Regions from separate parts of the Cellvibrio sp. BR genome, predicted to be linked through region 1. Evidence: predicted binding sites of a transcription regulator. Region 1 holds the regulator's gene; each other region holds the start of a gene.
The links. Region 1 encodes sigma-54, which starts transcription at its own class of promoters, with help from an activator protein. Its sites were predicted from a motif close to TGGCACANNNNTTGCNNT; they were not measured.

Region 1 (10,450 bases):
AAGGCCAGATGTCGGCCCAAGGCATGGAAGCAGACTTCGCCAATAGTCAGCTTCAGTTAAAGTCCCAAGTTAAGGCCGCTTATGAACCGCGCTAAATCACTGCTTAAAATACTTCCCCTGCTCGCGGGCTTATGCTGTTCGGTGACAGCTTGGGCGTTACCAAGCGACAAAAATGAAACTATCCGCGGCTCCGCTGACAACCTGACCGTTGATCAAAAAAACGGGGTGGCAACTTACACAGGCTCGGTTGAGATCCGCCAAGGCTCACTCATTATCAATGCCGACTCAATCATCATCCACACCAACAATGAAGGTGGCGTGGAAAAAATGATCGCCACTGGCAGCCCTGCGAAATTCCAGCAACAGCCGGAAGCAGAACAAGGGGTAGTCACCGCATCCGCCAAACAAATTACCTACACCCCCAACAACGAGCATTTACTACTCATTGAAGATGCTTCCGTTGAGCAAAATGGTGCCGTCATGAGTGGCCCACATATCGATTACGATCTGGTCAAAGAAGTGATGAAGGCAGAAGGCAACAACACTGGCGAAGGACAACGAATAGAGATAGTCATTCCCCCTAAATCCGCGAAACCAGAAGACCTACAGGCCCCCTCATCCACAGCCAATAGCAACTGATTCCTATGCCTAGTTTGCACGCGCGACACCTCGCCAAGAGCTACAAAAAACGTAAAGTGGTTATCGATGTCTCTATCACAGTAGAGAGCGGCCATATTGTTGGGCTCCTGGGCCCTAATGGCGCCGGAAAAACCACCTGCTTTTATATGATCGCCGGTTTAGTACCGGCAGATAATGGCAACGTATTAATTGATGATCGCGATATCACCCAACTGCCAATTCATGGACGCGCACGTGCCGGTATTGGTTATTTGCCACAAGAAGCATCCATTTTCCGCAAACTTACCGTCGCCGATAATATTATGGCGATCCTTGAGACTCGCAAAGACCTGAATCGGGAAGCACGCGCAGAGAAACTGGAAGCACTGCTGAACGAATTTCACATCACCCATATTCGTGACAGCCTTGGCATGGCACTCTCAGGTGGTGAGCGGCGCCGGGTAGAAATCGCCCGCGCACTGGCGACGGACCCTAAATTTATCCTGCTCGATGAACCCTTTGCGGGTGTTGACCCGATTTCGGTTAACGACATCAAAGAAATAGTCCGTCACCTCAAAGATCGCGGGATTGGCGTTCTTATTACCGACCATAATGTACGAGAGACCTTGGACATCTGCGAGACTGCCTATATCGTAAGCGAAGGACACATTATTGCCGAAGGTGATGCCGATACAGTGTTGAGTAACAGCAAAGTCCGCGAAGTCTATCTGGGCGAACACTTTCGCCTGTGAGTTCAACAAACGCTTTAACCACCCGACAAACAACTTGACAAGTAATATTATTTGGCTACTAGGCATAAAGCTTGCTTAAGTATGTTGCTTGAAGCGCAAACCCTGACTAAACTCCACCTAACAGATGTTTTCCATCCCGCGTTAAATAAGGGTTTGTTGCTACAACAATGAAACAATCTCTCCAGCTTAAACTCGGCCAACAGCTGACAATGACTCCCCAACTGCAACAGGCGATACGTCTTTTGCAGCTCTCCACGCTGGATCTTCAACAGGAAATCCAGGAAGCGCTCGAATCCAATCCCATGCTGGAAGTTGAGGAAGGTTTTGACTCAGCAACTACCGGCAGCGATTACGAAGGCAGCGCGGACGATAAGATTGATTACACCCGCCAGCAGGAAATTGCTGCAGAATCCGGCACCGACAATAGCGCCGACTTCAATGCCAGCGACAATTTCTCGTCATCAACCGCTGATAACTTCAACGAACCAGGCTACGGCGAATCTGAAAGTTTTGGCGAGGGTGAAAGCTTTAGCGATGGGGAATCCTTTGGTGATAGCGATGTCTATGGTGAAGGCGATAGTTTCAGCGCCGACAGCGGTGACTGGAGCGACTCGATTCCCAGCGATTTACCGGTAGATACCAGCTGGGACGATGTTTACCAAACTTCATCAACCGGCAGCTCCAGCAACTACGATAATGAAGACAATGATTTTGAAAGCCGTCGCGCTGTTACCGACTCACTCTATGATCATTTGATGTGGCAACTCAATTTAACGCCCATGTCAGATCGCGACCGGGTGTTGGCGATGGCAATTATCGACGCGGTTGAACCCAGCGGCATGCTGTCTATTACCATTGAAGAAATATTCGAAGGAATGCGTGGCGATTTTGAAGAGCTGGAACTGGATGAAGTTGTTGCAGTTCAACACCGGCTGCAGCAGTTTGATCCCTGCGGTGTGTGCAGCCAAAACTTATCTGAATGTTTATTGGTGCAGTTACAACAGTTTGACCCCAAAACACCCTTTTTGGATTCGGCAAAATTAATCGCCAAACTTTACTTGCCTATATTGGGTAGTCGCGACTACCGTCAGTTAATGCGCCGCACCAAACTGAAAGAGGCCGAGTTGAGCCAGGCCATCACCCTGATCCAAAGCCTAAACCCTCGCCCAGGCGATATTATTGCCAGTGGTGACACGGAATATGTAGTACCGGATGTGTTCGTTGAAAAGCGCGATGGCCGCTGGATTGTTGAATTAAACCCGGAAATTGCACCGCGCCTGCGTATCAATTCCAATTATGCCTCCATGGTAAAGCGCGCGGACTCGAGCAGCGACAACACATTTCTCAAGGATAATTTGCAAGAAGCCCGCTGGTTCCTGAAAAGTTTACAGAGCCGCAATGAGACTCTGCTTAAAGTAGCCAGTTGTATTGTGGAAAAACAACGCGGGTTTCTCGATTACGGCCCCGAGGCTATGAAGCCGCTGGTGCTGCACGATATTGCTGAAATTGTTGAGATGCATGAATCCACTATTTCGCGGGTAACCACGCAGAAATATATGCACACACCGCAGGGTATCTTCGAACTGAAATACTTTTTCTCCAGCCATGTTAGTACCGATAGCGGCGGCGAGTGCTCTTCAACAGCGATTCGCGCAATTATTAAAAAGTTGGTGAGTGCGGAAAACCCCAAAAAACCGTTGAGCGACAGCAAAATCACCGACCTGCTCGCGGAACAGGGAATTCAGGTAGCGCGTCGTACCATTGCAAAATATCGCGAGTCGCTGAATATTCCACCCTCTAATGAGCGCAAAACCATTTAATTATCATTAATCGGTTATAAATACGAAATTCGGAAGAAAATCACGGACGAGCTGTTAGGTTGTGCTGATCACAACCATTTTGTTTCTATCGAGAGGAAGTATCTATGCAAATAAACATCAGTGGTCATCATTTGGAAGTTACCGATTCGCTGAAAGACTATGTCAGCAGCAAAATTGAGCGCCTGAGCCACCACCACGATCGCATTACCAGTACTCACGTCATCCTCTCCGTCGATAAGTTGATTCAAAAAGCAGAAGCAACCATCCATGTCAGCGGCAAAGATTTGTTTGCGGATGCCACTCACGAAGATCTGTACGCAGCAATTGATTCATTGGCCGATAAGCTGGATCGCCAATTAATTAAGCACAAAGAAAAGATGCGCAGTCATCGCTAACCCACCCTGGAGGCAGCGAGATCATCTCCGCTCACTGCCTCAACAATTGAGAGATTCCTGGTAATCACCTCCTACCATGCAAATTCAAAATCTTATTAGCCCCGGCCGAACCTTGTGTGCCGTTGAAGGCGGCAGCAAAAAACGTGCTCTGGAACTACTGGCCAACGCCATCGCACAGGATGTTCCTGGCATTGATGCCGATGAGTTATTTCGCCGTTTGATTGGTCGCGAGCGACTTGGCTCAACCGGTATAGGGCACGGCATTGCCATTCCGCATTGCAGGGTTGAAAACTGCAGCGGCACAATCGGTGCACTCCTGACATTGGCTGACCCGATTGACTTTGATGCCATAGATTCCCAGCCTGTGGACATTCTCTTCGCCATGTTAGTGCCCGAAGATGCTCATGATGAGCACCTACAAACACTGGCCGCTCTGGCTGGGGCGCTGAATAATGCTGACTATCGCCAGCGTTTGCGTGCTGCCGATAGCGATGCCGCACTTTATCAGGTCGCTATAGCGCCTTAGCAGGTCAATACCATGCACCTCGTGATTGTAAGCGGGCTTTCAGGCTCAGGAAAAAGTACCGCCCTGCATGTCCTTGAAGATGTGGGCTTTAACTGCATCGACAATCTACCAGTCAGCCTGCTACCCGCGCTGGTTGCACAAATACAAATTCATAAAGATGACCAACAGCGTTTTGCAATCGGCATTGATGTGCGCAACGCCTGGCAGGATCTGAATATATTCCCGCAGATGATAAGTACGCTGAAAGAAGCGCACCTGCCATTTCAAACCCTGTTTCTGGATTCTCAACCCGCCGTACTTATCCAACGTTTTAGCGAAACCAGGCGCAAGCATCCGCTGTCGGATAAACACACCAGCCTTGAGGAATCCATCGCCGCAGAGCAGCAGCTGCTTGAACCTATTCGCGATTGTGCCGATCAGGTCATAGATACCAGTCATTTAAATTTGCACGAATTGCGCGACTTGGTAAAAGAACGTGTTGTAGGCCGCAGCGAATCGACGATGGCGATTTTGTTTGAATCCTTTGGCTTCAAACATGGTATTCCGGTAAACGCCGATCTGGTATTTGACGCACGCTGCCTTCCCAACCCCCACTGGAAACCTAACCTGCGCCCGCTTACTGGCAAAGATCAGGATGTAATCGAATTTTTGGAAGAACAGATTACCGTCAAAGAGATGTACGACGATATCGAGCACTATTTGGCACGCTGGCTGCCGCGCTATCAGGCGAATAATCGTAGTTACATCACCATTGCGGTGGGATGTACGGGTGGCCAGCATAGGTCTGTTTACCTGGCAGAAAAGCTACAACGCTATTTTGACCAGAGTTTTAGTGATGTTCAGGTTCGACATCGCGATATCAATAAACACAAAAAACATTAAATCATGGCAATTGAAACTCTCGACATCATTAATAAACGCGGACTGCATGCACGCGCTGCCGCGAAACTTGCCACCTTAGCCAACCAATTTCAGGCTAATGTGCAAGCGCGGGTGAGCGACGGCGTGTGGGCCGATGCCAAAAGTGTTATGTCATTAATGCTTCTTGCCGCCAGCTGTGGCAGCCGCCTGGAAGTGAGCACAGAAGGTGATGATGCCGAGGCGGCAATGACTGCCATCCGTGCACTCATTGCTGATCGCTTTGAAGAAGGCGAATAAATACTCTATTGTTAATCTAAAGCGGTTGTTACTACCGCTTGAGTGCACTAAGCTGCGCGACCTTTTACATCGTTTCCCTTGTTATCGGCAATCGATTGGCAGATAAATCTGCACACTAGCCGCTACTCACCCGATCAATACAGATATTTTTATGGTTTATAACTACGACGACATCAATCCCGATGACTACATCCTCAGCAAATCGCAGGTCAAACGCGATATGCATGCACTGCAAGCGCTGGGTGAAAGTCTCATTGATATGAACGAAAAGCAGCTCGCCAGTATTCCCCTGAGCGACACCATGCTGGATGCAATTTACATTGCGCGCAAACTCCCCCCTAAAGAAGCACGTCGTCGCCAGATTCAATACATTGGCCGTTTGATGCGCGAGGGCAATCACGAGGAGATCAAAGCAGCGGTTGATAAAATGCAAAACCGCAGCGATCAATACGTGCATCGCCAACACCAGATCGAACGCTACCGCGACTTGCTGATTGAAGGTGACAAACAGATATTCCAGACACTGGTAACATCCTGCCCAGGTCTTGATGTACAGCATTTACGCCAACTGGTTCGCGCTGCGCAAAAGGAGCGAGAGGAGAACAAACCGCCAACCAATGCACGCAAACTGTTCGGTTTCATTCGCGATCAACTCGCTGCACAAGACTGAGACTGCCCATAATGAAAAAGCCCGGACATGATCCGGGCTTTTTCATTATGGCAATTGGAATTACATCAGGGCGCATTGGCCGCATCAATCGCGTCATTCACCTCTGTTGGCGACAAAATCTTAGGGCCGGCTGGCGGTGGTGCTATGAAGGTATCACTGCTGTTGATCAGCTTGCTGCTGTCTATACCTGCCCCACTACCCAAAGCATCGGCCACCGCTTTTTTCAGCACAATAATGGCGATGCGGCGGTTAATGGGTTCATTCGGGCGATCCACCAGAAAGGGAGCGGCTGAGCCCATACCCTGAACGGTGGCTACTTTTTCTTCCGGATAAGTTCCCTGCAACAACGCGCGGCGCGCGGCATTGGCACGATCAGCAGATAACTCCCAGTTAGTGTAGGTAGCTCCAACACCGTAAGGTGTTGAATCTGTATGGCCAGTGATGCTGATTTTGTTTTGCACTTTATTGAGGATAGGTGCAAGGGCGTTCAACACGTCCACCGAATAGGGTTTGAGGTTGGCACTTCCCACATCGAACATCGGTCGCTGATCCTTATCGACGATCTGGATGCGTAAACCCAACGCGGTAAAATCGATGAGGATCTGATCCTTAATTTGTTGGAACACCGAATCGAGCGCGTTAATCTCCGTCTCCAGTTGTTTTTTCAGTTCTTCCAGCTGCTCATTTTCAATGCGCTCCATTTCCTTTTTAAGCTGCTCTTCATTCACATCCTGCGCGGGAGCCTCTTGGGCTTCAGTAGGGGTAGAAGGTTGCACGGGCTGGTCCAAGCTGATCAAACCGGGGTTAGCACCGCCCTCACCCACCACATAGGGGCTACCCGGATCCACAAAATAACCAGAAATGGCTTTTTTTTCCTCTGGTGTAGTACTCCCCAATAGCCACATCAACAAAAAAAACGCCATCATCGCCGTCATAAAGTCGGCGAGCGCAACCTTCCATGAACCACCATGATGACCATGGCCATGACCCTTTTTCTTTTTGATGATAATGGGTTGCTGAGCTGAATTCTTTTCCATAAAAAATCGACCTTACTTCTTGCTGGCGCGATATTGCTCTTCCAGCTCTTTAAAGCTGGGGCGAACACTGTGGAAAAGAACTTTACGACCAAACTCGACCGCGACCTGCGGTGGTACTCCGTTCATGGAAGCAACCAGTACCGCTTTTACACATTCGTAGGAGCGACTCTCGTCGCGCACCTTGCCCTGTAAATAACTCGCAAATGGTGCGATGAAACCGTAAGCAAACAAAATACCGAGCAGCGTGCCCACCAGAGCCGCCGCTACAGCAGCACCAATTTCCGCTGGTGGCCCACCAATTTTACCCATAGTAATAATTACCCCGAGCACGGCCGCGACAATCCCAAAACCGGGCAAACCATCTGCCGCATTCTGAATGGCTCCAGGCACTACCGAGGCTTCCTGATGGTGGCCATCGAGCTCCTGCTCCATGAGTGACTCCAGTTCATGGGGCGCCATATTGCCTGCCACCATAATGCGCAGGTAATCACAGATGAATTCAACGATATGGTGATCTTTCAAAATAGAAGGGTAATTAGCAAAAATAGGACTGGAGTCGGGCTCTTCGATATCACCCTCAATGGCCATCAAACCTTCACGTCGCGTTTTGTTGAGGATGTCATACAGCAGCGTCAGCAGCTCCAGATAAAACACCTTGTTGAATTTGGAGGGCGTCATCAATGAGCCGCCGGATTTGATAACCCCCATAGTCACCGACAGTGGATTACCAATAATCATTGCCCCAAAAGATGCTCCGCAGATAATCAATACCTCGATGGGCGACATCAGCGCCATTGGGTTACCGCCATGGACAACAAAGCCACCGATAACACAACCGAGGACAACAATAATGCCCAAAATGATATTCACGCAAAAACCCCCAATCCAAAAACAGGTTTGCCCCGAAGAGATAAGCAACCCGTGAAATAACAAAACAATTCAGGCGACAAGCTTAACAGTACCGTTTGAGTATAGGCAGCTTGAATTGAGGATCAAGACAAGAACAGGATTTAATCCATAACAGACGACGGCAACACAGCAATTACCCCTGATTCAGATAAAGCATCGTAGAATATCGGCACCGTTTTAATTTACTCGAGTATCAACCTATGAAAATTGAAGATCTCAGCCCCGCCATGCGGGAAAAATTGGAAGCCGCCGCCTTTCGTCGCTTGGTTGCACACTTGGATAGTCGCAAAGATGCGCAAAATATCGACTTGATGAACCTCGCCGGGTTTTGCCGCAATTGCTTAAGCAAATGGTATGTAGCCGCCGGAGCAGAACAACAGCTTGAGCTGGATTATGAAGATGCGCGCACACACATTTATGGTATGCCCTACAGTGAATGGAAAACACAATTTCAAACGGAAGCTTCGCCGGAACAACAGGCAAAATTTGCGCAGGAAATGAACAAAAAAGATTAGCCAACACAAATATCGAGACAATAAAAAGCCGTTGCAACTGCAACGGCTTTTAGCAGACCCCATAAGCAGTGGGGCGATTAATTGCAGGGATTATTTCAATTGATACGCTGTCACCGTATTTTTGAAAAAATTGGGCACAAACAGCTGCTGGGTATTAGGATCGTAACCGATGTCCGCCGTATTGATTTTTTGCTCGCGTGAATCGATCAACAATTCAAGACCACCATCGCTGTGAACGTAATACACCAAGCCCACCCAGCAAGACACGATAAACTCACCGCGCTCAATCATTTCTATACCGTCAATTCCTGACTCAAACCCTTTGGCAATCACTGCACGATTTTTGTCTGCATCAACCAATATTAACTCTTGGCCAGCGCCTACCACCAGGGTAGAACCTAAGGCTTTCAGGCCATTGGCGCTGCTGACCTTATCCAAATAGAGTTCGATTTTACCATCCAGATAGCGGTGGACTTTATTCGTGCGCGTGTCAGATACAAACACCACACCGGAAGAATTTACCGTCACATCATTTAAAAAAACTGAATCGGCAACAGGAATTTTTTTGATAACTTTCTGTTTCTTGATATCAATAATGACCAGTTCGGTAATATCGGCCACATAGAGGTAATTCTCGTGCAGCGCCATACCTTTGGGCGCGTTGAGCCCGCTAATCCAGTTTTTATCGATTACTTTGCCATCGGTGGCTAATTTTGCGATGCCACCTTTGCCGTCAGCCACATCACCCTGCCCGTCAATCAATGCTACAAACAGGTAGGGCGCCTTTTTGTCGGCCACATAAAGCACTGACTCGGGCGTGGGTAAATCGATCGTTTGCCACAGTGATTCCAATTGTTTGGCAGCCTGAGCCTGAGCGCCAGCAAATAACAAACTAAATGATAAAACGATGAGCGTAGAGAATTTTTTCATGGATAAACCTCATTATGGTTATGGGTCAACACGAACACGCGCAGCAATAACACTTGTGCAACAGTCGGCGCATCCACATCTGTTTGCGCGTTCATGGTGCCACTGCTGATATACAGATCCAAAATGTTTTACATATCCTTGCGTGGCCTCACTGATTTGCCGGGCTAATCAGTGGTGTCACAGTCAGTGAAATGATTGCGCTCTGCCAGCCTAAGCTCTAACCTAGCACTTTGCTGATCAACTGAAACCTACCACTATGAAAACCAGTGTCGATAAACACGCACCCAAGTCCAAAGCCACGATTAAAGATGTCGCCAAACTGGCTGGCGTCTCGTTTAAAACCGTATCGCGCGTCATTAATAAAGAGGGTACGGTTGGGCAAGAGCTGCAGGAAAAAGTGATGCAGGCGGTCAAGGCGCTGAACTACCAACCGAATCTATCTGCGCGGTTACTGCGTGGGGCGGCCTCTTCCATCGGGTTTATTTACGACAACCCCAACAGCAACTACGTGATCGATATGCAAAAAGGCATATTGGGCGAATGTCGTCGTCAGGGTTATGAGTTGGTGATTCACCCCTGCGATTCCAAAGCCGACGACATTATCGATGAAGTGTTGAACATGGTGGATCGCAGTCAAGTAGGCGGCCTGGTACTCACACCACCCATGTCGGAAATGCCTGAGGTACTCTCTGCCCTGGGCAAACGTAAAATCCCATTTGTGCGCATTCTGTCCGGCTCACAGCCGCCCGATAAAAAAGGCCCCTGTATTTTTATCGACGACCGCACAGCAGCTTACAAAATTACCCAATACCTGATCGACCTTGGTCACAAATCTATCGCCTTTTTAGGTGGTGAAGAAACCCATAAATCCAGTATTGAACGCTTGGAAGGCTACAGAGCCGCACTCAAAGCCAACAAAATTACACTCGATAAAAAATTAATTATCCCCGGTGAATATTCGTTTGAGTCAGGGGTAAAACGTACTCGCCAACTATTGGCATCCAACTTAAAACCTACTGCTGTATTTGCCTGTAACGACGAAATAGCCGCGGGCACTTTATTTGCCGCGCGGATTCAAGGCGTGGAAGTTCCGCAGCAACTTTCTATTGTCGGCTTTGAA
Region 2 (10,450 bases), on a different contig from region 1:
TTGCTGGATTTGTGCTTGAAACGCAGGGTCTTCAGAGAAATATTGCCAACCTAAAATTGCATCTAATAATACCAAACCCAATTCATCTGCTGCCGCCATAAAAGCAAGGGAGTGTGGGTAATGGGAAAGGCGCACATAATCAAATCCGGCGGATTTTATTTTTACCGCATCGCGATAATCTGCAGCATCCGAAGTTGCATAGCCAATATAGGGATATTCTTGATGGCGGTTTACGCCGCGTAAAAATGTTTTCTCCCCATTGATATAAAGTTGACCCTCAATCCATTTGAATTCACGAATGCCTATACGTGTAGTTTGTTCATCGACCAATGCGTCTCCCTCATAAACCCGCGTGACCAGGTTGTAGAGATTTGGTGTTTTTGGTGACCATAGGCGAGGGTTGTTAACGGTAAATTCAATCTGATTTTCGATATCTCCATTGCCGTTAATGGTTTGTGGCTCACTGGATTGTTCGATAATTTTTTTTTCGCCATCTACCAGTTGTTGCACTACACGGAATTGTTTCGGTTGCGGGCTTTTATTAATTAAATGGGTTTGTATGCTAACTGTTGCTTCTGTAGCGCTAACCTTTGGGTAGCGAACAAATATTCCACCACTAGCCGTTTTTCCGGCGGCTACAGGGTCGCTAATGTGTAAGTCGTTATCGAGCTGCAAATATACATGGCGATAAATACCACCGTAGGTATTGAAATCCAGATCGTGTAGCGGTTTTGGGCCGGTAATCGGATTGTCACGATTGTCCAGGCGTACCAGTAGTTCGTTGGGTGCATCCCAGAGTAATTTTTCCGTTAAGTTAACGGTGAAAGGAAGGTAGCCTCCAACATGGGTTGTAAGTTTTTCACCGTTGAGCCATACCTCTGCAACGTTCATGGCGGCTTCAAATTTCAAACTGATTTGTTTCCCTTTCCAGTCAGCTTCGGTGGTAATGGTTTTTTTATACCAAGCGTCACCTTGGAATTGGTCGTTTACTACCAAGGGCTCAATCTTTGGTGTGTGGGGAATGGCGATATTTTCCCAATCGGTTTGTTGTTGTGCGGTGGCAAGGTCAAGCACTTTTTCGCTACGGAAAAATTGCCAATCTTTATCGTAGTTGATATCACTTATTACGCTGGTTTGCTGTGTGGGTGGGGGCGAACAGGCAGCGAGAACGCCGCACAGCGCCAGTGCGCTAATTTGTTGTAGTGTTTTTTTCATTGTTCCTCTCTCTTTTCAATGTTATTCAAAATAGTGTATGCAATTACTTTGTTAATTTTTAGATTGGTATTTGTTTGAGAAAAATAAAAATGCGGGCAGGGTCTTGTTACCTTCTGCTGCATTAAAGAAGGTTGCATTTTCCCAATGCGAACCTTTACCCCATAGCGTTGTACACTTTGTGCTTACCCATGCAGGCTCCCAATAAATCACACCGATACCACCGGCGGCTTTTACCAAGTTGCGCAGTGTGAGCAAATAACTTGCCTGGCCTTTAGGTGTTGCGGGAAACTCCGGTTGAATGGCATTTTTCCCGAGGACATTGTCAGCTTTATCAAAATTTTCCAATGTATAGGGATAGGCGGTTTCTACAATAAGAACATCTTTTTTGTAGGTGTTTTTTAATGTTGTAATGGCACCAGGTAACTGCGGCAATTTATATGTGGACCACTGTGGGTAGTAAGAAAGGCCAATTATGTCGTAATCCAATACGGCATGCTCGCTAGCTTGCTTAAACCACCAAAGCGCATTTTCTGGTTGTGCAATGTGCAGCACTATTCCAATAGGTTTGTTAACTTTTTTACTGTAATCGCGCACAGCTTTGATGCCGCTATTTAATAGCGTTGCGTTGCGCGGCCAATTTGGAATGCCGTGTACTAATGTTTTCTCCGGTTGAAGAATTTCGATATTGGTTTCATTGCCCACCTGAATCATATCGGGCAACAGGTTTTTTGCATCAAGTGCTGCGAGTATTTCTGTTGTGTAGTTGTAAAGTGTTTTGGCCAATTCATCTGTATCACTAATGTGTGCCCATGCCTGCGGGACAAATTGTTTTTCTGGATCAGTCCAGGTATCTGAATAATGAAAATCCAGCAGGGTTTTCATGCCGTTGTTTTTGGCGCGTTGTAGTGTTTTGGTGGCATCCTCCAGATTTGAGTAGGCTGTCCACTGTGGGTTATGCCAGAGGCGAACCCGGATTAAATTGGCCCCTTTGTCGGCAAATAATTTGAATGGGTCTTGCCGTTTATTCTTGTCATAGTATTTGGCTCCACAATCCTCCATTTCATTTACGTAGGAGAGGTCAGCTCCCAGATAAAATTGTTTTTCTATGCTGGCGGCGGATAGGAGTTGGCTGGCGAAACTGAGCAATGCGATGAAACAATACTTCATTGTTTTTATGCCTTTTTTGATAAGCAGGGGGCTTCGTTAAGCTGACGGTTTGTGCGGTTTGATCGATTGGTGGTTACTGAATTAAAGGATGTGTAACATAATCACGCATATAAATCATATATATAATCTAATATTAGCGTTTTACAGCGACATGTCAACACAAAGCGTTTACGTCGCTGTGAAGGGAGGGGAATAGGAGGAGAGGGGATTGCCCGTGGTTTACCCACGGGCTAATAGAGAGCTAGGCTTTGGCGACTGTGAAAGAGGATGTCTGCTCGCTTTTCAAGCCCTGAGCGGTGTAAAGCGAGGCTGTTGCGACTTTGCCGCGTATCAGGTTCAGCATGTGGTTCAGGGTCTGTTGCGAGCGTGCGATCAATTTACCGTTAATGCCATTCATGGTTTGGCATTCTTCAAAGTTGCGAACGAGTTGCTGCCAATCTTCCCGCAGGTGCATAGTGAGGGTGTTGCGTTGTAGAAATAAGTCCCAGCCTTGCGCGTTAGTGGGAAGGTTAAGGGCGCTAAGAACCTTCATGCGCTGTTTACTATTGTGGCTGAGCTGCTCAACAAGGCTGGTTTTTTGTTCTGCGATGATTGCAAGGCGATCTTGTTTGCGCTGGGCAAGTTGTTCGCGTTCTTCCAGTAATAGCTGTTTAAGCTGTTCAATTGCAGATGAGTCCTGCGCAAGCATCTGCCGCAGTAGAGTGGTATCAAGAGACATAGCAACCTCTTTATATGGCCCTGAATGGGCGGAAAGTGTCATCAATGTAAAACACTAAACAGCGCAGGGGAGGCGTGTTTAGTGGTTACACCGGGTTTAGCCAAGTAAATCGTTTTGGTTGAGCATGTTCTCCGCAATGCGTTCGGGGTTTATTTCAAAACGCCCTTCCGCGATAGCGCGGCGAATTTCCGCAACCTTTTCCAGATTGACGTCCGGGGCACTGTCGATTTTGCTTTGGAGGCGACCAAGTGTCTGCGCCTCTTGGCTCAATACCACTTGATCGCCAGGGGCCTTGGCAGTTGCAGCCTGTGGCGCCTTGGTGTCAGTGGATTTCGCATCTGCGGCGGGGGGCGCGGCAGGCTTGCTGCGGGCACCCTTGGCATTGACTGAGTCAAGTGAGTTGTTGGTATTAATCATGTTTTTCCCCTTTAAGCTGCTAGGCATTAAGCCAACGGCTGGTAATCTACAAAAGTCGCGGTTGCTATGTCGTGACATACGGAGCGCCGGTTTCTGGTTCTCCTGATATGGCTATCGGCCAAGTGCCAATTTACTTTAGCAACATTTTTAAAAACTTTATTCTTAAAAGGCCGGGTCTCATAGTGTCTGGACAAGCCCTTGGTTCAGCACAATACCAGTGACTATCCGTTCGGATGAGCTATTGCGAACTCTGATTTTCTGGCCAACGCGCCCATCTGCGAGGGCGACACCGGAGCTTAGAACCTTTATTGATCCCGCTTGAGCTTGCAAGGTAACGCTTTCACCCCGTTTTATGGCTGTGGGTGCATCAAGACTATTGGATTTAAAAGGCTCGCCTTGCCCTATGTTTCGTTTGGCTTCTTTGCCAACAATGTCTTCACTTGTCAGTGCATAACCGTGCCGGATGCTACTGATGTTGACCAAATTGTCAGCAAGATGGCTTGCGTTAAGTTGTTCACCGCGTTGGACGGCGCGGGCAGCGACCGGAATATAGCGATAAACCATTATTTGGGCGGGTACATGCACTGACCATCCCTGAGGGCCAGGGCAGCGCGCTTGTACGCTAATGCTGCCGCCAAGGCCTGTTGGGTCTTGTAGGTTGAAGGCGAGCGCTTCTGTGCACCGCTCCAGTCTGAGCCGGCTATCCAGATTGCCTACCTTTATATCCAAGCGTTCATGTTCCACTTGTTGGTAGTGGCTCGCCAAAAAATTGGCAACATCTTGTTTTAGGGCCAGCGTCGAATAGGTCTGTGCGGTAGCAGTGCTGCTGAGCAAAATAAGGAAGCTTGCGCCAAATAGAGTTTTACAGTTATTTGCAGTGGCGTAGGCGAGTTTTTGCACGAACGCCCTATTTACGGGGCCGTCCGTTAAAAAATTACTGAAGAAATTACTGCAAAAACTAGGAAGTTCCATATTTTGGCCTATCCTCAAGGGTAAGAACCGAGTGCCACTCGCGCTATTTTACTAACGACTAAAGTCTGACACTTTTTTGCCGCTAAGCTGAATACGTTGAATAAAGCAAATACTGTGCCGCTCGCGGCAGTTAGAGTAAGTGGTGTTTAGGCTGACTATTACAATCAATGAGGTAATTGCATGGCTGGGGTAATGGATAGTGTCAATCAGCGCACACAACTGGTTGGCCAAAACCGTCTTGAACTATTGCTATTTCGCTTGGGTGGGCAGCAGTTGTACGGCATTAACGTGTTCAAGGTGAAAGAAGTGCTTCAGTGTCCGCAATTGAATGCAATTCCTGGCCGCAGTTCTGTGGTTCGTGGTGTTGCGCATATCCGCGGCGGTACCTTGCCGATTATGGATATGAACCTCGCCATTGGGCGTCGCGAATTGCCTGATATAGAAAGCTGCTTTGTCATCATCACCGAATACAACCGCACGGCCCAAGGTTTCCTTGTTCGTTCGGTTGAACGCATTGTGAATATGAACTGGGGTGATATTCATCCACCGCCGAAAGGCGCGGGTAAGGAGCATTACCTGACTGCAGTTACTCAGGTTGATGGCCAGCTGGTTGAAATTATCGATGTGGAAAAAATCCTCGCTGAAGTATCGCCTGCGCGTGAAGAAGTTAGCGCCGGTGTTATCGAAGATGGTATTGCCGACCGTGTAGTGCAAAAACACGTGTTAATCATTGATGACTCCACCATCGCGCGCAAACAAATACAGCGTGTGGTTGAAGGTATGGGTATTAAAACTACCGTTAAAAAAGATGGGGCAGAGGGCTTTAATTACCTGCTGGATCTAATTAAAGAGGGGAAAGACCCCTACGCAGAGTTGATTATGATTATCTGCGACATCGAAATGCCCGAGATGGATGGCTATACCTTTACTGCAGAAGTGCGCAATCATCCGCAACTCAAAAATCTGCATATTATTCTGCATACCTCATTGAGTGGGGTATTTAATGAGGCTATGGTGCGCAAAGTGGGTGCTGATGACTTCCTTGCCAAGTTCCACCCGGATGAATTGGCTAAGCGTGTAAATGACCGGGTATTGTCGATTACCGGTGAAAGTTTGTTGCCGCCTGAACAGGCATAAGTTGTAATTGCCGTTGCAATTGTGCGGCGGCAAGCGTTTTTATTGAGAGTCTATGAGTAATAAGCCTACCCCTTTTTCCAAGCCGCTCGGTGGCGATAACCTCAACCAAGCTGAGTTTGACCAATTCCGTCAGTTTCTTGAGGATGCCTGTGGCATTTCGTTAGGGGATAACAAGCAGTATTTGGTGACCAATCGTATCCGGCGCATCTTGGAGGAGAATAAAATCGCCTCTTTTGGTGAGCTGGTAAAAAATCTAAAGCATGGATTGAACCGCAAGCTGAAAGATCAGGTTATAGACTCCATGACCACCAACGAGACTTTTTGGTTTCGTGATAATTACCCCTACGACCATCTCAGAAGCACCTTATTGCCCCAGTTGATGGGCGGTAATAACCGCATGTTTGGACCGGTGCGTATTTGGTCGGCGGCCTGCTCTTCAGGTCAAGAACCTTACTCCATCAGCATGATGGTGGAAGAGTATAAACGCCAAAATATGGGTAACTTGGCGCGTCCTGTGCAAATAGTAGCAACTGATCTATCGTCCACCGTGCTGGACCAGGCACGCAGTGGCGAGTATGACAAGCTCTCGGTAATGCGCGGTTTGTCGTCGGAGCGGCTCGATAGGTACTTCGATAACCCCACGCCGACTATGTGGAGAGTTAAACCTTTCGTAAAAGAGCGCATTGATTTTCGCTCGCTTAACTTGATGGACTCCTACGCCGGTTTGGGTAAGTTCGACATAGTGTTTTGCCGCAATGTACTGATTTACTTTAACGGCGATCTGAAACGTCAGATCCTGCAAAAAATTCACGCCTCACTCAAACCACAAGGCATTTTATTCCTGGGTTCTTCGGAGGGGCTTGCGGGTGTGGCCGATTTGTTTGAAATGGTTCGCTGTGAGCCTGGAATTCTTTATCGCGCTATCTAATCGTTTCACCCATGACAGTTAAATGAACCATCTAACAGCCGGGCTTTTGCCCGGCTTTTTTATGTGTTGCCGGTTCCTCTCCTGCCTGCGGAAAAGCTTTGCCGCTTTGAGTTTGCCGCTTCTGTATTACACGCATCTATAATTTAAAAAGTCTTTTAAAAACAATGTGGTATAGCTATTTGATGGGCTTGGCATAGGCATTGCTTTATCGTCACTAACAGTGGCAATAACACTTGTGGTTGCCGGCCGCGATGCTAGTACAGGCGCGATTTTTTAAGGTGAAAGCACTATGTCCATCTCCTTCGATAAAGCATTGGGTATTCATGAATCGGCATTGCGTTTCCGCTCTGAGCGCGCGGCAGTGCTGGCCAACAATCTGGCGAATGTGGATACCCCCAATTTCAAAGCCAAGGATATCGACTTCAAGCAAGCCCTGAGCCAGAAGATGACTGGTAACAGCGGGTTTAATCTCGCCACTACCCAATCAGGGCATATTGATGGCAGCGCCTTTGCCACCAATGAAGCCGACACCCTGTACCGCACACCGCAACAGCCATCTATCGACGGTAACACCGTAGAAGATCAGATTGAGCACGCGGAATACATGAAAAATGCGCTTGCATTTCAATCCAGCTTCCAGTTTTTGAATAGCAAATTTACCGGCCTGCGCAGTGCCATTCGTGGTGAGTAACCTCGATTAACCCTTAAGGCTAATGGCTGGACCCAACCGGTAAACCCTTATCTCCTACGGGGATAACGCAAGCAAATGAACAGGTGAAGATATGGCACTCGGAAATATTTTTGATATCGCAGGTACCGGTATGAATGCGCAAAGTTTGCGCTTGAATACTACTGCCAGCAACTTGGCTAACGCGCAATCGGCAAGCTCCAGTGTCGATGAAGTGTACCGTAGCCGCCAGCCTGTTTTTGCTGCTATTCAACAGGAAGCGATGCGTGCAAGTGTCACCGAGGGTGCCTATAGCGACAACGAAGTGGATGCCGCCGCCGGTGTGCAAGTGATGGGGATTGTTGAGAGCGATGCGCCATTGCAGCGTCGTTATGAGCCGGGTCATCCCAAAGCAGATGCGGAGGGTTATGTGTTTTATCCCAATGTAAATCCGGTTGAAGAAATGGCCAATATGATTGCTGCTTCGCGTTCATTTCAAATGAATGTTGAAGTGATGAATTCAGCCAAACAAATGGTTCAACGTGTATTAACACTCGGTCAATAAGGAGCTGAATCATGTCGGTATCCGGTGCAGCAGCAACAAGTAATGTGACTGATAACCTCAGCATCACCAAAAAACAAAGCACAAACACAACTACCAATGAGTTGGGGCAGGCGGCGTTTTTGGAATTGATGATCACGCAAATGAATAATCAAAATCCACTGAGCCCGCAAGACAACACCGAGTTTGTTGCGCAATTGGCCCAATTTAGTTCAGTGGAAGGGCTGGAACGTTTGAATAAAAGTTTTAACAGTTTTATGTCGAATAATGCACTGCAGGCTTCTTCTCTTGTGGGGCGCAGTGTGAGTGTGGAATCTGATAAAAGCACTTTGGTTACCGGTGGAATAGTGGCGGGCAGCACAGAGCTCACTTATCCAGCAAAAGACATGACCATGAGAATTTACGATAGTGCTGGTGCATTGGTGCAAACAATTCCGATTGGTGAAGTCCCTGCCGGTGAGACGGTTTTCCGTTGGGATGGGCAGAACCTGGAAGTGAATGGAAAGTTATTGGATTGGGAGGCGGGCGATGATGCCGCCACCACCGGTCAATACAAATTTGAAGTGACTGCTAGTCAAAATGGTAAGGCGGAAACATTAAATACCTCGCTCAGTGCGAACGTAAATAGTGTGACTATCGGTGAGAATGGCAAGTTGATTCTGAACCTTGCCGGTATTGGTGCAGTAGAGGCCGATCAAGTAAAACAATTTAACTAAAAGTTTTTGATGTGAGCCAAACACTTGGCACAGTATCAAAAATTAATTAACCCCGGGCGAGGTGTACCATGTCTTTTAATACAGCATTAAGCGGAATTCGCGCAGCTAATACCGATTTGCAGGTGACCGGCAATAATATTGCCAACGCCAGTACCGTTGGTTTTAAATCCTCGCGCGCTGAATTTGGTGACGTGTACACCAGTACGCTATTGGGGGGTGGTTCCAACACGGCAGGCAGTGGTGTAACCATTCAAAATATTCGCCAGCAATTTACCCAAGGCAATTTAAAATTCACCCAAAATGAATTGGATTTATCAGTAAATGGCGAAGGTTTTTTTGTCGTTGAAAAAAATGGTGAGCGTCTCTACACCCGCGCGGGTACTTTTGGTTTGGATAAAGACGGTTATATCGTTAACGGTACCGGTTCGCTATTGCAAGGTTTTGCTGCCGATGCAGATGGCAATGTGAGCGGTGTACTGGGCGACTTGCGGGTTGATGTGAGCTCACAGGCTCCGCGTCAAACCACTGGTGTGAACGCCTCTTTTAATTTGGATGCCAATGAAACCGTATTGGAAACAACTGGCCAGCGTTTTGCCACCAATGGCACCGGGGTCAATGAAGCACAGCGCGGGGCATTGGTTCCAACTACGGCATCTCTAAGCTTGGGCGTCGTTTCTACCACTCCTTCAATAGCTTTTGATGCAGCAAATACAACGGTATTTAGATTATCTCGTACAGATCCTATTACTAATGTTACAGAGTCTGTTGATCTGGTCCTTAATTCTGGAACGGCATCCTCTCCGACTGGCCTTGCAAACCTAATAAATTCAGCAAATTTTGATTCTGTCAATCCAGTTAATGTTGAGGCATTTGCAAATTCGGTAACTGGAGAAATTGGGTTCCGTGATTTGGCCAGTGGAGTCGACTCAACCATTGCTGTCACCCTCAACCCTGTGGCAGTTCCGCCGATTCCGCCCTCTAATCCGCCTGCAGGTGGATCAAATCCTTTAACAAATGCGATAAATCTAGTGAGTACGGCGCCGGGGGTTAGGCACCCTTCGCATTCTGATGGTATTCCAGAAGTTACCAACAACTATGGCTCTCATACCTTGGTAATTCGTGGTCCTAACGGTACTGATGTCACTTACATCAGCGAATACGGTGCCAGTGCCGATGAAACTGCTTCTGAGTTGAATTCACTCGCCGGTGTATCCGCAACAGCAAGTACCGAAGCGACACTCTTGGCCTCGACCTTCAGCAACAATGGCTCCTTCCGTATTAATGGTGTGAATTTGACCTCTACCGGTTTACCGGATATGACTGCCCTGCGTGATGAAATTAATGCTCTTAGTTCATCGACTTTATTTGGTATTAGTGCAGAGCTGGATGATGCCACACCCCGTAATTTACTTATCAGATCTGCTACAGGGCGCGATCTTGAGTTCAGTTTTGATGTGGGCGGCGGCAATGCTGAAATCCAGGGCAGCCAAGGTATACCGCAAGTCGTTAACGATGCGGTCAATGGGGTGAAAATTGGCGGTGAGGTCACCATCACCTTGCAAGAAGGTTACTCCATTGTTAGCAGTGAGCCGACGGTGCCAGTGTTTGGTGGCAGCTTGTTTGGTTCAACCAATGTGCCTAACTTTTTCACCGATATACCGATTAATGCTTTTAATCCGATTGATCAAAAAACCTTTAACCATGCAACAAATACTGTGGTTTACGACAGCTTGGGTAATTCGCATGTGATGCGTCAGTATTTTGTAAAAGAACCCTATGATCCTGCTGACCCCACTACATCACCCAACCACTGGACTATGTATGTACAAATTGATGGCCAGAACGTAGGTGACCCCGATCCAACTTTACCGTCACCACAGAATACCCAGCCAACTATGGCGTCGTTTAACATTCATTTCACTCCGGACGGTAACATCGACCCGTTCAGAAC
Region 3 (10,450 bases), on a different contig from region 1:
GCCTGTTTTATATTTTTGCCAAGGATAAAAAGACCGCCTACCTTAACCCTGCTGATTTCCCTGAGCTGAAAATTTTACAGGACAACTGGGAAACCATTCGGGACGAGGCATTAAGCTTGAATGCCGAGGCGAAAATTAGAGCCTCAGATAAGCTGGATGACTTGGGTTTTAACTCCTTTTTCAAAACTGGCTGGAAGCGTTTTTACCTGAAATGGTATGGCGCCAACCTTAAATCTGCCGAACAGCTTTGCCCGCAAACGGTAGCGCTTATCAACCAAGTTCCCAATATCAAGGGCGCTATGTTTACTATGTTGCCGCCGGGTGCGCGCTTGGTAAAACATCGCGACCCCTACGCTGGTTCGCTGCGCTACCACCTGGGTTTATCCACCCCCAATTCCGAAGACTGTTTTATTAGTGTGGATGGCCAACCCTATTTTTGGCGCGATGGCGAAGCAGTAATGTTTGATGAAACCTATATTCATTACGCACACAATAAAACCGATCAAAATCGAATCATTTTATTTGTGGATGTTAAACGCCCGGTCAATTTCTTTCTGGTCGATTGGTTTAATGAACTCTTTTCGCGCATTGTGGTGGCTGGCTCGGCAACCAAGAATATGGATGGCGACAAGGTAGGTTTTTTAAACCGCGCCTTTGGCACGCTGTATAAAATTCGCTTGCTCGGCAAAAAGCTCAAGGCATTCAACACTACACTTTATTATTTAGTGCAATACAGTTTGTATCTCGCACTTATTTACTGGATTTTTTTCTAACAAAAAATCTCATTAAAAAAGGCAGCCCTCATGGCTGCCTTTTTATTTATCTGTTTTTTACTTTTTTACTTTTTTACTTTTTTACTTTTTTACTTTTTTACTTTTTTACTTTTTTACTTTTTTACTTTTTTACTTTTTTACTTTTTTACAGCACTTTATCAATTCCCGTCGGCACACCGTCCAGGCTGAGTTTATTTTTTTCTTGCCAATAATCACGAATACCTTGCTCGCCCTTGTTAACAGCCCATTGATTCAATTGCTCACGCTCATCTACATAATCAAAAAATGGTATCGACATCCCACAAGAGGTTTGTACTAACTCCACCTGCATATCAAAAATCTGACGCGCGCCGGTATTTGCGGGGAAATGCGCATAGAGCGCTGCCCACTCAGCGTCACCATTGTGAATGGCACGCGCGGTTCCGTATAAACGCAATATCATCGGCGCACCTTCAAAAGCTGCAAACATAATCGTCATGCGCGGGTGGGTTCGCAAATGCGCTGCCGTTTCATTGCCACTGCCGGTGACATTGAGCCAAATCACCCGGTTAGCATCCAGCACTCTCAATGAATCCATACCCTTGGGGGAAATATTTACCCGGCTGGTATCCGTTGCCGTACCCACGAAAAATATTTTCTGTTGTGCAATAAATTCCTGCAAGGCTTCTGAAATAGCCTCAAAACGTTTACCCATAAAATCAACTCCTTATCAACGCTTACGTAAATACAGTTCGGCTTTTTCCTGATCGATGACAAACTCAAAGCGCCCAAGAATATCGACGCCGAGCAGGCCATCAAATTGATTGGCATTGTCCATCGGCAAGCGGGCGAGCAGGTGCTGGGTAAATTCCAGCGAGGCGATATTGAGGCTATTCACCACAAATAAATAACTGTCCACCGTGCCGCTGGCAGTATTGAGTTTGATAGGTTTGGTATTGCGCACCAAACTATAGTGGCGCTCTACAAAAGTCGCGGTAAGCCCACTGATGGAAGCGCCGGTATCCAATAACAAACGCGCAGAAATACCATCGATGGTGACCGGGACTAAAAATTGTTTACCAAAACGCTGCAGCGCAATGGTGACCTCTTCTCCGCGCGCCGCGTTATTCAAACCATCGCCACTAATAAGAATTAACAACGCATCGGCGCGCGCGCGGGTAACTACCTGATTCGCCGCCATCAGTGCATGGTACTGCGCCAACTCTTTTTCTTTATCATCCAGATGCATGCTCGCCAAACGCAAATGCAACTCACCATTGTCCGGGGTTAAGCGAATCAAGTCATTTAGCTGTTGCATTAGCCACGCTTGACGCTCGCCAAATAGCACCGGGTTGGATGCCAAGCGCACCAAATAATTAGCGAGGTACTGCAAACCCGCCTCGATTTTTTGCGCGTCAATTTCTGCACTGAAGTAACGAAACCAGATCGCGACAGCTTGTTCATGTTGCCCCTGCTCTTCATAAACCCGCGCCAGTAAACGCATGGCTTCCGCCAATTGCGGATCAGTTTGCAGTAGCTGCTCAAGCAAGGGCACCGCTTGCCCATAGTTGCCGGTGGCGATCCATCGCGTTGCCTGCTCAAGGGGCGTTAATGCGGCAAGACTGGAAAACGGTTGTTGGGTGATGGCAGAACTGGCGGCCAGCGATTTATCAAGCGACTCATTCAATAATGGTGATGAAAGCGCGGCATTGGTAGTGGAGCTACTGGTCGCCGGGTTCTCGGTTAAGGCTGGGGCAAGATCGGAGGGCGCAACTTTTGTGTGGCGATATTCACTCGCATAAAAGCCCGCTGCGAAAGCGATGACTGTCAGTGTCAGCGAGGGCGCAAAACGCATAAGTTAACACCGGGCCTTCATTAAAATCAGGGATTCAATTGCGCGCGAATGGAGTCCGCAAGCGCTTCCGGTTTGGTGATAGGGGCAAAACGTTTGATCGCCTTGCCATCGCGGCCAATTAAAAATTTGGTGAAGTTCCATTTGATCGCATTGCCCAACATACCTGGCGCTGCATCGGTGAGCCATTGAAACAGTGGATGGGCTTCGCTGCCATTTACATCCACCTTGGCAAACATTGGAAAGGTAACACCGTAATTGAGTTGACAGGTCTGGGCTATCTCAGCGGCATCGCCCGGCTCCTGCCCGCCAAACTGATTGCAGGGGAAACCGAGAATCACCAGACCCTGATCTTTATAGGTTTGGTACAGCTTTTCCAAACCGGCGTACTGGGGGGTAAAGCCGCACTGGCTGGCGGTATTCACCACCAGCACGACTTTACCTTGGTAGTCAGCCATGGGCACAGGCTGACCAGTGAGGGATTCGGCGGAGAAAGAATAGAAGAGGCTCATAAGTAATCCTCGTGAGGTAATGAGCCCAGACTGCACGCGCGCCGCTATTTAATCAAGCGCGACTTAATACTCCGCCGCCGGTTTATCCAGTGCTTTTATCTGGATATTGCGATAAAAAGTCTCGGCCCCTTCGGATTGGATTTGCAACTTGCCGCGCGCCAGCGGGACGTATTTACCATCCACCTTGTGACGGGAATTAAAGCCGCGAAATACTTCATGACCATTCACTTTATGGATTAGTGTTTCACCATCGGCAATCACTTCCATGGTGTCCCACTCACCGCTGGGTTTTTCGTGGAGACCAAGCTTCAATACACGCGCGGCGATATCTTTGCGCAGCGGTGCTTTGGGGTCATAGGCGTAGAATTTCCAATCGCCAATGTTGGTGTCGGTGGCGTGCACGTCAATAATCACCCCGTCCAGGCTGTGATAATCGCCGCTATCGCCCTCTTGCACCTGAAACTCGTGGCTGCGCAACCAGTGGCTGCTCTGGGCGCCTTCCGGCCCTACGGCAAAATACAGCAGGCCGCTATCGCGCGGGGCATCCAAGCGTGGCGACCATTTCTTCTCGCCCCACTTCACATCAAACTTCAAATGAAAAGCGCCAAACTCTTCCAGCGAGGTCAAACCACCCCACTCTTCACCCGATACCCGCAACAGGCCATCCACCACGCTAAACACTTTTTTGGGGTCGTTGTTAATACCGCGCGGGGTGTGTTTGGAAACCAGGTTATAGGCATTGGTTTCAGGCTGAAAACTCACATAAGGCTGCCAGCCGGTGAGATCCTTACCGTTAAACAGTGAGCGCCATTCGGCCGCTTGCACACTGCTCGTCACCAGCGCAGTCGCCAGACCTGCCCATGCCAAAAGGGATAATTTCATTGTGATTCCTCGTTGTCGCCGTTTGTTGTTATAGCCCTGCAGGGAATAGCAGAGCAGCGGCAGACTAGTACCTGAGTTGCCCCGAGTCCATATAGGCAAATGGACAATTACAGTCTTTTACCCTGTTACTCGCACCGGTGATCCCCCCTGCACACGGCGGCGTATGTAATGGCAAGACCGCTTGTACGGCGGACACAACTCATTCACGAAAGGCTCAACTCCATGCGCGCCCCTTGGAAATTGCTGTTTTTATCAGGCCTGATACTTATGCTCTCCTCATGTTCTACCTCCAGTGTCGACGACTACACCCAAAACACTCCGCAGCTTGATCCGCGCGTTTTTTTTAATGGCTCGCTGAGCGCTCACGGTGTACTCAAGGATCGCAGCGGCAAGGTCACGCGCTATTTCAATGCAACAATCAATGCCTACTGGAAAAACGGCGTGGGTACACTGGAGGAGCGGTTTGTATTTGATGACGGCGAAGTGCAGTTTCGCAACTGGACACTCACGCCCAATGGCGACGGTTACAACGCCACCGCAGGCGATGTGATTGGCACCGGCAAAGCCAAGGTGAGCGGCAATGCGATGCAACTGGATTATGTACTGGAAATTGCCTACAAGGGTTCGCCACTACAACTGCGGGTAGAGGATTGGATGTGGCAAGTGGACAACAAGGTACTGCTCAACGAATCCACCCTGCGCAAATGGGGTTTCAAAGTGGGCAGCATCCAGCTAGTGATTGTCAGAAACGAATAGTATTGAGCTGATACACCTTATCGCGCATGTGCTCCGCATTTTCACTATCGCCCAAGGCATCATAAATAGTGACCGCCAAACGATAAAAACGAATTTCGTCTTTCTCTTTTTTTATGGCGTTTTTAATTAACTGTAATGCCTTGGCATAGTCTTGTTGCTCGCTCGCCTCCAGCGCACGGCGATAAATATAATAGGGGTTGGCATTGCGATGTTTACGCACCCGCTCTTGATAATACTGGTGCTGTGCCAGATTGCCCGTGTCCTTATACAAGCCGGCAAGGTTGTGCATGATGGTGTAATCGCGCGGGTTTACCTTTAACCCGTGCAAATAAATCGCCTCGGCTTCCGCCATAAAACCCTGGCGGCGATAAAAACTGCCAAAGTTACTCCAGATATAACTCGGCTCCTCGCTCATCAATAAGGCTTTGCGCAAATACAGAAATCCCGCGCGGACATCGCCCTCTGCCGCCAACTCCATGCCGCGGTTGGAATAAAACTGCGCTGCCACCAGATCCTTGCCAATCACTTTTTGTTTGTAGTGCGCACGAAAGCGACGCATCTCCAAATCCACCACTATGTCGCTCACATCCGCCGTGTTCACTGCCCTGATCCAGGTGCGCGGCGTACTGGGCATAAACACCTTGGCATTTACATGCCGCATAAATAGATAGGTATCCCCCTCGCGCATATCCCAGGTGGGCGGCAATATCACTTCATTAACCTCTGCTTTCAGCCCTAGATGGCGCGCCATGGCCACATAGAGCAAGGTACAACTTAAACAGTTGGCCTGGCGCTTTTCAAAAGCATCGATGCCGGTATTGGTGGTGTAAGCCGAATAAGTAATACCGCGCCCGCCCAATTGCACCGATGTCATTAGTGCACGATGCAATGCCTCGGCTTTTTTATCGGCCGCACTAATACCCGCGACGGTGCTGGTAGCAAAGTTTTCCATCTCCGGCGTCAATTCAAATAGCTCGTGGTCAGGTAAATCTGCAGCCGTATAAGGGCGCCCGAGAATCAACTCTCCCGAGAGCGCCTTGGCAATTGGGCCCTGCTCGGCCAAAAACGGAACTTTTTGCACCACCGAGGAACAGCCCCAGAGGCCAACGCAGAGATAAACCAGCAAAAACCGCCACAACTTCATCATTATTTATCCTTATCATGGGTTCTATCTGCACTCCAGTATAGACGCTGCCCAGCGCGAGTGCTGACACCTAACCATCGCTAGCCCATTGACTTAAAACACTTTTTAAAATGACTTCGCCCTCCCCGCTCACCCGATTCGGGTTTGCTGTTTCCCCTGCTGCGCCGCACTAGTGCGATTTTGCGCCAATAAAGTGCGGCACACCAACAACCAAGCACCAGCCAACAACCATCAAATCGTGCATTCACGGCACCAAAAAAAAGCAGTGCATTTTTTTGTGTTCCGCGCGCGTGCAAAAGCGAAAAAAACACGAATCAAAATCCAATTTAATGCGCCATAAAAATGCATTACTGGAATTGGCACAGTGTTTGAATAGAGCTAATTACCAAACGTTTTTTTGATTAGCAGTACTTGCACAGCAACAACCAGATTTTCCCAATAATTTTTTTAGTTTTTTAGACCAATAGTCAGGAGCAAAAAAATGCATGCAGTCTCACGTTTTCTAAAACCGTTGAAAAAAACGGCTGCTGTTCTTGCAGCAACTATTTCGCTTATCAGCGCGGCACAAGCAGCAACTGGCCCAGCGGAAAAAACCGATTTGAAATTTGGATTTATTAAACTCACCGACATGGCTGACCTCGCGGTTGCCTATGAAAATGGTTATTTCGACGATGAAGGTTTAACCGTTGAGTTGGAAGCGCAAGCGAATTGGAAAGTAGTACTCGACCGGGTAATTTCCGGTGAGCTGGATGGCTCTCATATGCTGCTGGCACAACCTGTTGCCGCCAATATTGGTTACGGCACGCAAGCGGATTTGGTGTTTCCATTCACCATGACGCAGAACACCTACGCCATTACAGTTTCCAATGAAATTTGGAAAAAAATGAAAAAAAATGTACCCGTGGGTGCCGATGGAAAACCAGTTCATCCTATTAGCGCCAGCACCCTAAAACCTGTTGTGGATGAAATGAAAGACGCAGGTAAATCCATCCAAATGGGCGTGGTATTTCCAGTGTCCACTCACAACATGGGCTTGCGCTACTGGCTTGCCGCCGGCGGAATTAACCCCGGTTTATATGCACCGCACAAAGGCGACACCACCGGACAAATTGATGCCGATATTTTGTTGTCAGTAACCCCGCCGCCGCAAATGCCGGCCACGATGGAAGCGGGCACAATTCAAGGTTATTCCGTGGGTGAACCCTGGAACCAACAAGCCGTATTTCGCGGTATTGGTGTGCCGGTAATGGCCGTGCACAACAAAATTGGCGATAAAGTATTTGGTATGAAAAAAGAATTCCTGGAAAAAAATCCTAACACCAGTATTCGCGTAGTGAAGGCAATGATTCGCGCCGCCAAGTGGCTCGATGAAAACAACAACGCCAATCGCTCTGCTGGTGCAAAAATGATTTCCGCTGCTCACTATGTAGGTGCCGATTATAAAGTTATCGCCAACTCCATGACCGGGGTGTTTGAGTACGAGCGCAAAGACGTGCGCCCAACACCGGACTTCAACGTATTTTTCCGCTATAACGCCTCTTATCCACATGTATCAGATGCAGTGTGGTACCTGACTCAAATGCGTCGCTGGGGTCAAATTCCTGAAGCCAAACCTGACAGCTGGTATATGGAAATGGCAAAAAAATCTGTTGCTCCGGAAATTTATCAACAAGCCGCAGCTGACTTGATTGAAGAAGGAAAAATGGCGGCTAGCGATTTCCCTGATTTCAAAACCTTTACCGGTATTCGCACCCCCGATGAAACTGTATGGATTGACGGCGTGCAATTTGATGCAACAAAACCCAACGACTACCTGACCAAGTTTCCTATTGGTTTGAAAGGTGATGAAAAAATTTAATTGCCTGTGCGGGTCACTGACCCGCCGCATTTAATACCGACAGGATTCAATAATTCACTGCAACACCAACGATTTAATTTTTTGGCAACCGCTGTAGTGCACCCGCTGATACCGATTCAGCGGGCTGCCCGAGGAAACGATCATGAGCAATAAATTAGCCACCCTGAAACTTGAACAATTTAAAGCGATTAAATGGCGCGAGGTATTGATTGGCATTTTAATGCCCTTGGTCGGAGTACTTTTTTTTATGATGTTGTGGCACGGTGTAGCGCCCAATATAAAAACCTCGCTGGGTGATTTCCCCCAACCCAAACAAGTCTACGAGCAATGGGGCAACCTGGTGGATGAATATCAGGCAGAACAGGAACGCGCAGCTGTATTTTACGAGCGTCAGGAAAAGCGCAATGCCGAACTTTTGGCCAAAGACCCTAACGCCACTCTTGATGTGCGCGAATTTAATGGCCGCCCAACTTTTTTTGACAAAATCTACACCAGTTTATTTACCGTACTCTCCGGGTTTTTGGTGGCCTCACTCATCGCCATCCCGGTGGGAATACTGATTGGTTTGAGCCAACCGCTATACAGCGCAATCAATCCATTGATCCAATTATTCAAACCCGTATCACCCCTCGCCTGGCTGCCACTGGTCACCATTGTGGTCAGCGCGGTGTACGTTTCCGATTCACCAATGTTTTCCAAGTCCTACATTATTTCGCTGTTAACGGTGAGCCTCTGTTCACTCTGGCCCACCATGATTAATACCGCTGTTGGCGTTGCCGGTGTCAGTAAAGATTTGGTGAACGTCAGCCGCGTACTGCGTTTGGGTTGGTTTACTCACGTAGCAAAAATTGTATTGCCTTCCGCCATTCCGATGATGTTCACCGGCCTGCGCATCTCTCTCGGAATCGCCTGGATGGTATTAATCGCTGCCGAAATGCTGTCGCAAAATCCGGGGCTGGGCAAATTTGTGTGGGATGAATTCCAAAACGGTTCATCTGATTCACTCAGCCGTATCTGCCTCGCCATTTTGGTGATCGGGATTATCGGTTTCTTGCTCGACCGCACCATTTTGATGATTCAAACCTATGTGAATTGGGACAAAAGTGCCGTAGTCCGCTAATTCGCCTTGTGTTGATTAGTACGGCATACGAATTGCTTTATTCACATTGATAAACACTTTTATTGTTAGCAAAAGATTACTGAGGAAGTCACCATGAGCCAGGTTCACTTGGAATTAACCAAAGTCGGCATAGAATTTCCAACGCCCAAGGGTCCATTTTGTGCACTGCAAAATGTGGATTTAAAAATCAAAAAAGGCGAATTTGTCTCGTTGATTGGTCACTCAGGCTGCGGTAAATCGACGGTATTAAATATTGTTGCCGGGCTTTACCAGGCCACTACTGGCGGCGTGGTATTAAATGGTCGCGAAGTGAACGAGCCAGGCCCGGAGCGCGCGGTTGTATTCCAAAACCATTCACTACTGCCCTGGTTAACAGCCTATGAAAATGTGGAGCTGGGCGTTAAGCGTGTATTTAAAGGTAAAAAAACCAAAGCAGAAATGCGCGCATGGATTGAACACAACCTCGAATTAGTGCACATGAGCCACGCACTGCACAAACGCCCCGACGAACTTTCCGGTGGTATGAAACAGCGTGTGGGGATTGCGCGCGCGTTGGCGATGGAGCCACAAGTATTATTGATGGATGAACCCTTTGGTGCGCTGGATGCACTTACCCGCGCCCACCTGCAGGACTCGTTAATGGAAATTCAAAACGAGCTGGGCAATACCGTAATTATGATTACCCACGATGTGGACGAAGCGGTGCTGCTCTCTGATCGTATTGTGATGATGACCAACGGCCCTGCCGCCACTGTTGGCGAAATTCTGGATGTGCATTTACCGCGCCCGCGCAATCGCCTGGAATTGGCGGACAACGTGGAATACAACGGTTATCGCTCGGCGGTATTGCGCTTCCTTTACGAGAAGCAACGCAAAGTGGAACCGATCAGTGCAAAGCGCGCGGAGAAGCTCGCCGATAAAGAAGCTGCCGTCCCCACCAAAAGCGTTGCCTGAGCCACAATTAACACGTCAACCAAATCTTCAGCTAAACCCGGCATTTAACGCGCTGCCAACAGCGCGTTAAAAAGTAAAAACCAGGGACGGTTTATGCTAGGCTGCGCGCACGGTAACGCGGAGACCTTAGCGTGTTTAATGATAATAAGTTAAGACAAGATACCCACGCCTTCATCAGTATTCTGGTAGTTAATAGCGACAATAGCGCACTGGATGCGATTCTTACCTGTCTGGAAGATGCAAATTATCAGACAATCCATGCGGTAGACTCCGCACAAAAAGCCTTGCGTCTGTTGCGTCACCAACACATTGATCTATTAATCGCCGATGTCGAAACCCCGGATTTAGATGGCTGGCGCTTATCGCGTTTAGTGCGCAGCGGCATTTTACACTGCCGCGCCGACCTGCCCATTATCATCACCGCCAACACCTGGTGCGAGCGTATTGCCGAAGTCACCGCGCGCGAATACGGCATCAATGAACTTATTCCTCTGGATCACCTGCACCGTTTAGCGCCTGCGATTGCACAGCTCAGCGACGCTATGCCGCAGAACACACGCAAACCACGCCTGTTGGTCATTGAAGATGAGCCCGATACCGCCGACCTGATTAAACGGGTG

Region 2: flgA (flagellar basal body P-ring formation chaperone FlgA) is a predicted target of sigma-54. The motif match lies at 4,592-4,609, and genes of this name have one in related genera.
Region 3: O59_RS19665 (CmpA/NrtA family ABC transporter substrate-binding protein) is a predicted target of sigma-54. The motif match lies at 6,256-6,273, and genes of this name have one in related genera.

The regions. Positions count from the first base shown of each region.
Region 1 covers NZ_JH668202.1:502,109-512,558, forward strand. The annotation lists gene lptC (LPS export ABC transporter periplasmic protein LptC) at 1-95, shown strand, start outside; gene lptA (lipopolysaccharide transport periplasmic protein LptA) at 82-639, shown strand; gene lptB (LPS export ABC transporter ATP-binding protein) at 645-1,370, shown strand; gene O59_RS12505 (RNA polymerase factor sigma-54) at 1,538-3,190, shown strand; gene hpf (ribosome hibernation-promoting factor, HPF/YfiA family) at 3,295-3,585, shown strand; gene ptsN (PTS IIA-like nitrogen regulatory protein PtsN) at 3,662-4,111, shown strand; gene rapZ (RNase adapter RapZ) at 4,124-4,993, shown strand; gene O59_RS12525 (HPr family phosphocarrier protein) at 4,997-5,269, shown strand; gene yjgA (ribosome biogenesis factor YjgA) at 5,421-5,939, shown strand; gene motB (flagellar motor protein MotB) at 6,005-6,976, opposite strand; gene motA (flagellar motor stator protein MotA) at 6,989-7,846, opposite strand; gene O59_RS12545 (DUF1244 domain-containing protein) at 8,086-8,400, shown strand; gene O59_RS12550 (ATP/GTP-binding protein) at 8,491-9,330, opposite strand; gene O59_RS12555 (LacI family DNA-binding transcriptional regulator) at 9,587-10,450, shown strand, end outside.
Region 2 covers NZ_JH668201.1:468,457-478,906, forward strand. The annotation lists gene O59_RS07280 (glycoside hydrolase family 2 protein) at 1-1,215, opposite strand, end outside; gene O59_RS07285 (arabinogalactan endo-1,4-beta-galactosidase) at 1,267-2,382, opposite strand; gene O59_RS07290 (flagella synthesis protein FlgN) at 2,624-3,100, opposite strand; gene flgM (flagellar biosynthesis anti-sigma factor FlgM) at 3,197-3,517, opposite strand; gene flgA (flagellar basal body P-ring formation chaperone FlgA) at 3,695-4,489, opposite strand; gene O59_RS07305 (chemotaxis protein CheV) at 4,670-5,626, shown strand; gene O59_RS07310 (protein-glutamate O-methyltransferase CheR) at 5,679-6,554, shown strand; gene flgB (flagellar basal body rod protein FlgB) at 6,844-7,245, shown strand; gene flgC (flagellar basal body rod protein FlgC) at 7,337-7,786, shown strand; gene O59_RS07325 (flagellar hook assembly protein FlgD) at 7,798-8,499, shown strand; gene O59_RS07330 (flagellar hook-basal body complex protein) at 8,568-10,450, shown strand, end outside.
Region 3 covers NZ_JH668207.1:136,403-146,852, reverse strand. The annotation lists gene O59_RS19710 (aspartyl/asparaginyl beta-hydroxylase domain-containing protein) at 1-773, shown strand, start outside; gene O59_RS19700 (pyridoxamine 5'-phosphate oxidase family protein) at 919-1,467, opposite strand; gene O59_RS19695 (retropepsin-like aspartic protease) at 1,483-2,607, opposite strand; gene O59_RS19690 (glutathione peroxidase) at 2,634-3,116, opposite strand; gene O59_RS19685 (DUF1080 domain-containing protein) at 3,180-3,998, opposite strand; gene O59_RS19680 (DUF3833 domain-containing protein) at 4,266-4,754, shown strand; gene O59_RS19675 (transglutaminase domain-containing protein) at 4,741-5,901, opposite strand; gene O59_RS19665 (CmpA/NrtA family ABC transporter substrate-binding protein) at 6,380-7,756, shown strand; gene O59_RS19660 (ABC transporter permease) at 7,899-8,876, shown strand; gene O59_RS19655 (ABC transporter ATP-binding protein) at 8,970-9,830, shown strand; gene O59_RS19650 (EAL domain-containing protein) at 9,962-10,450, shown strand, end outside.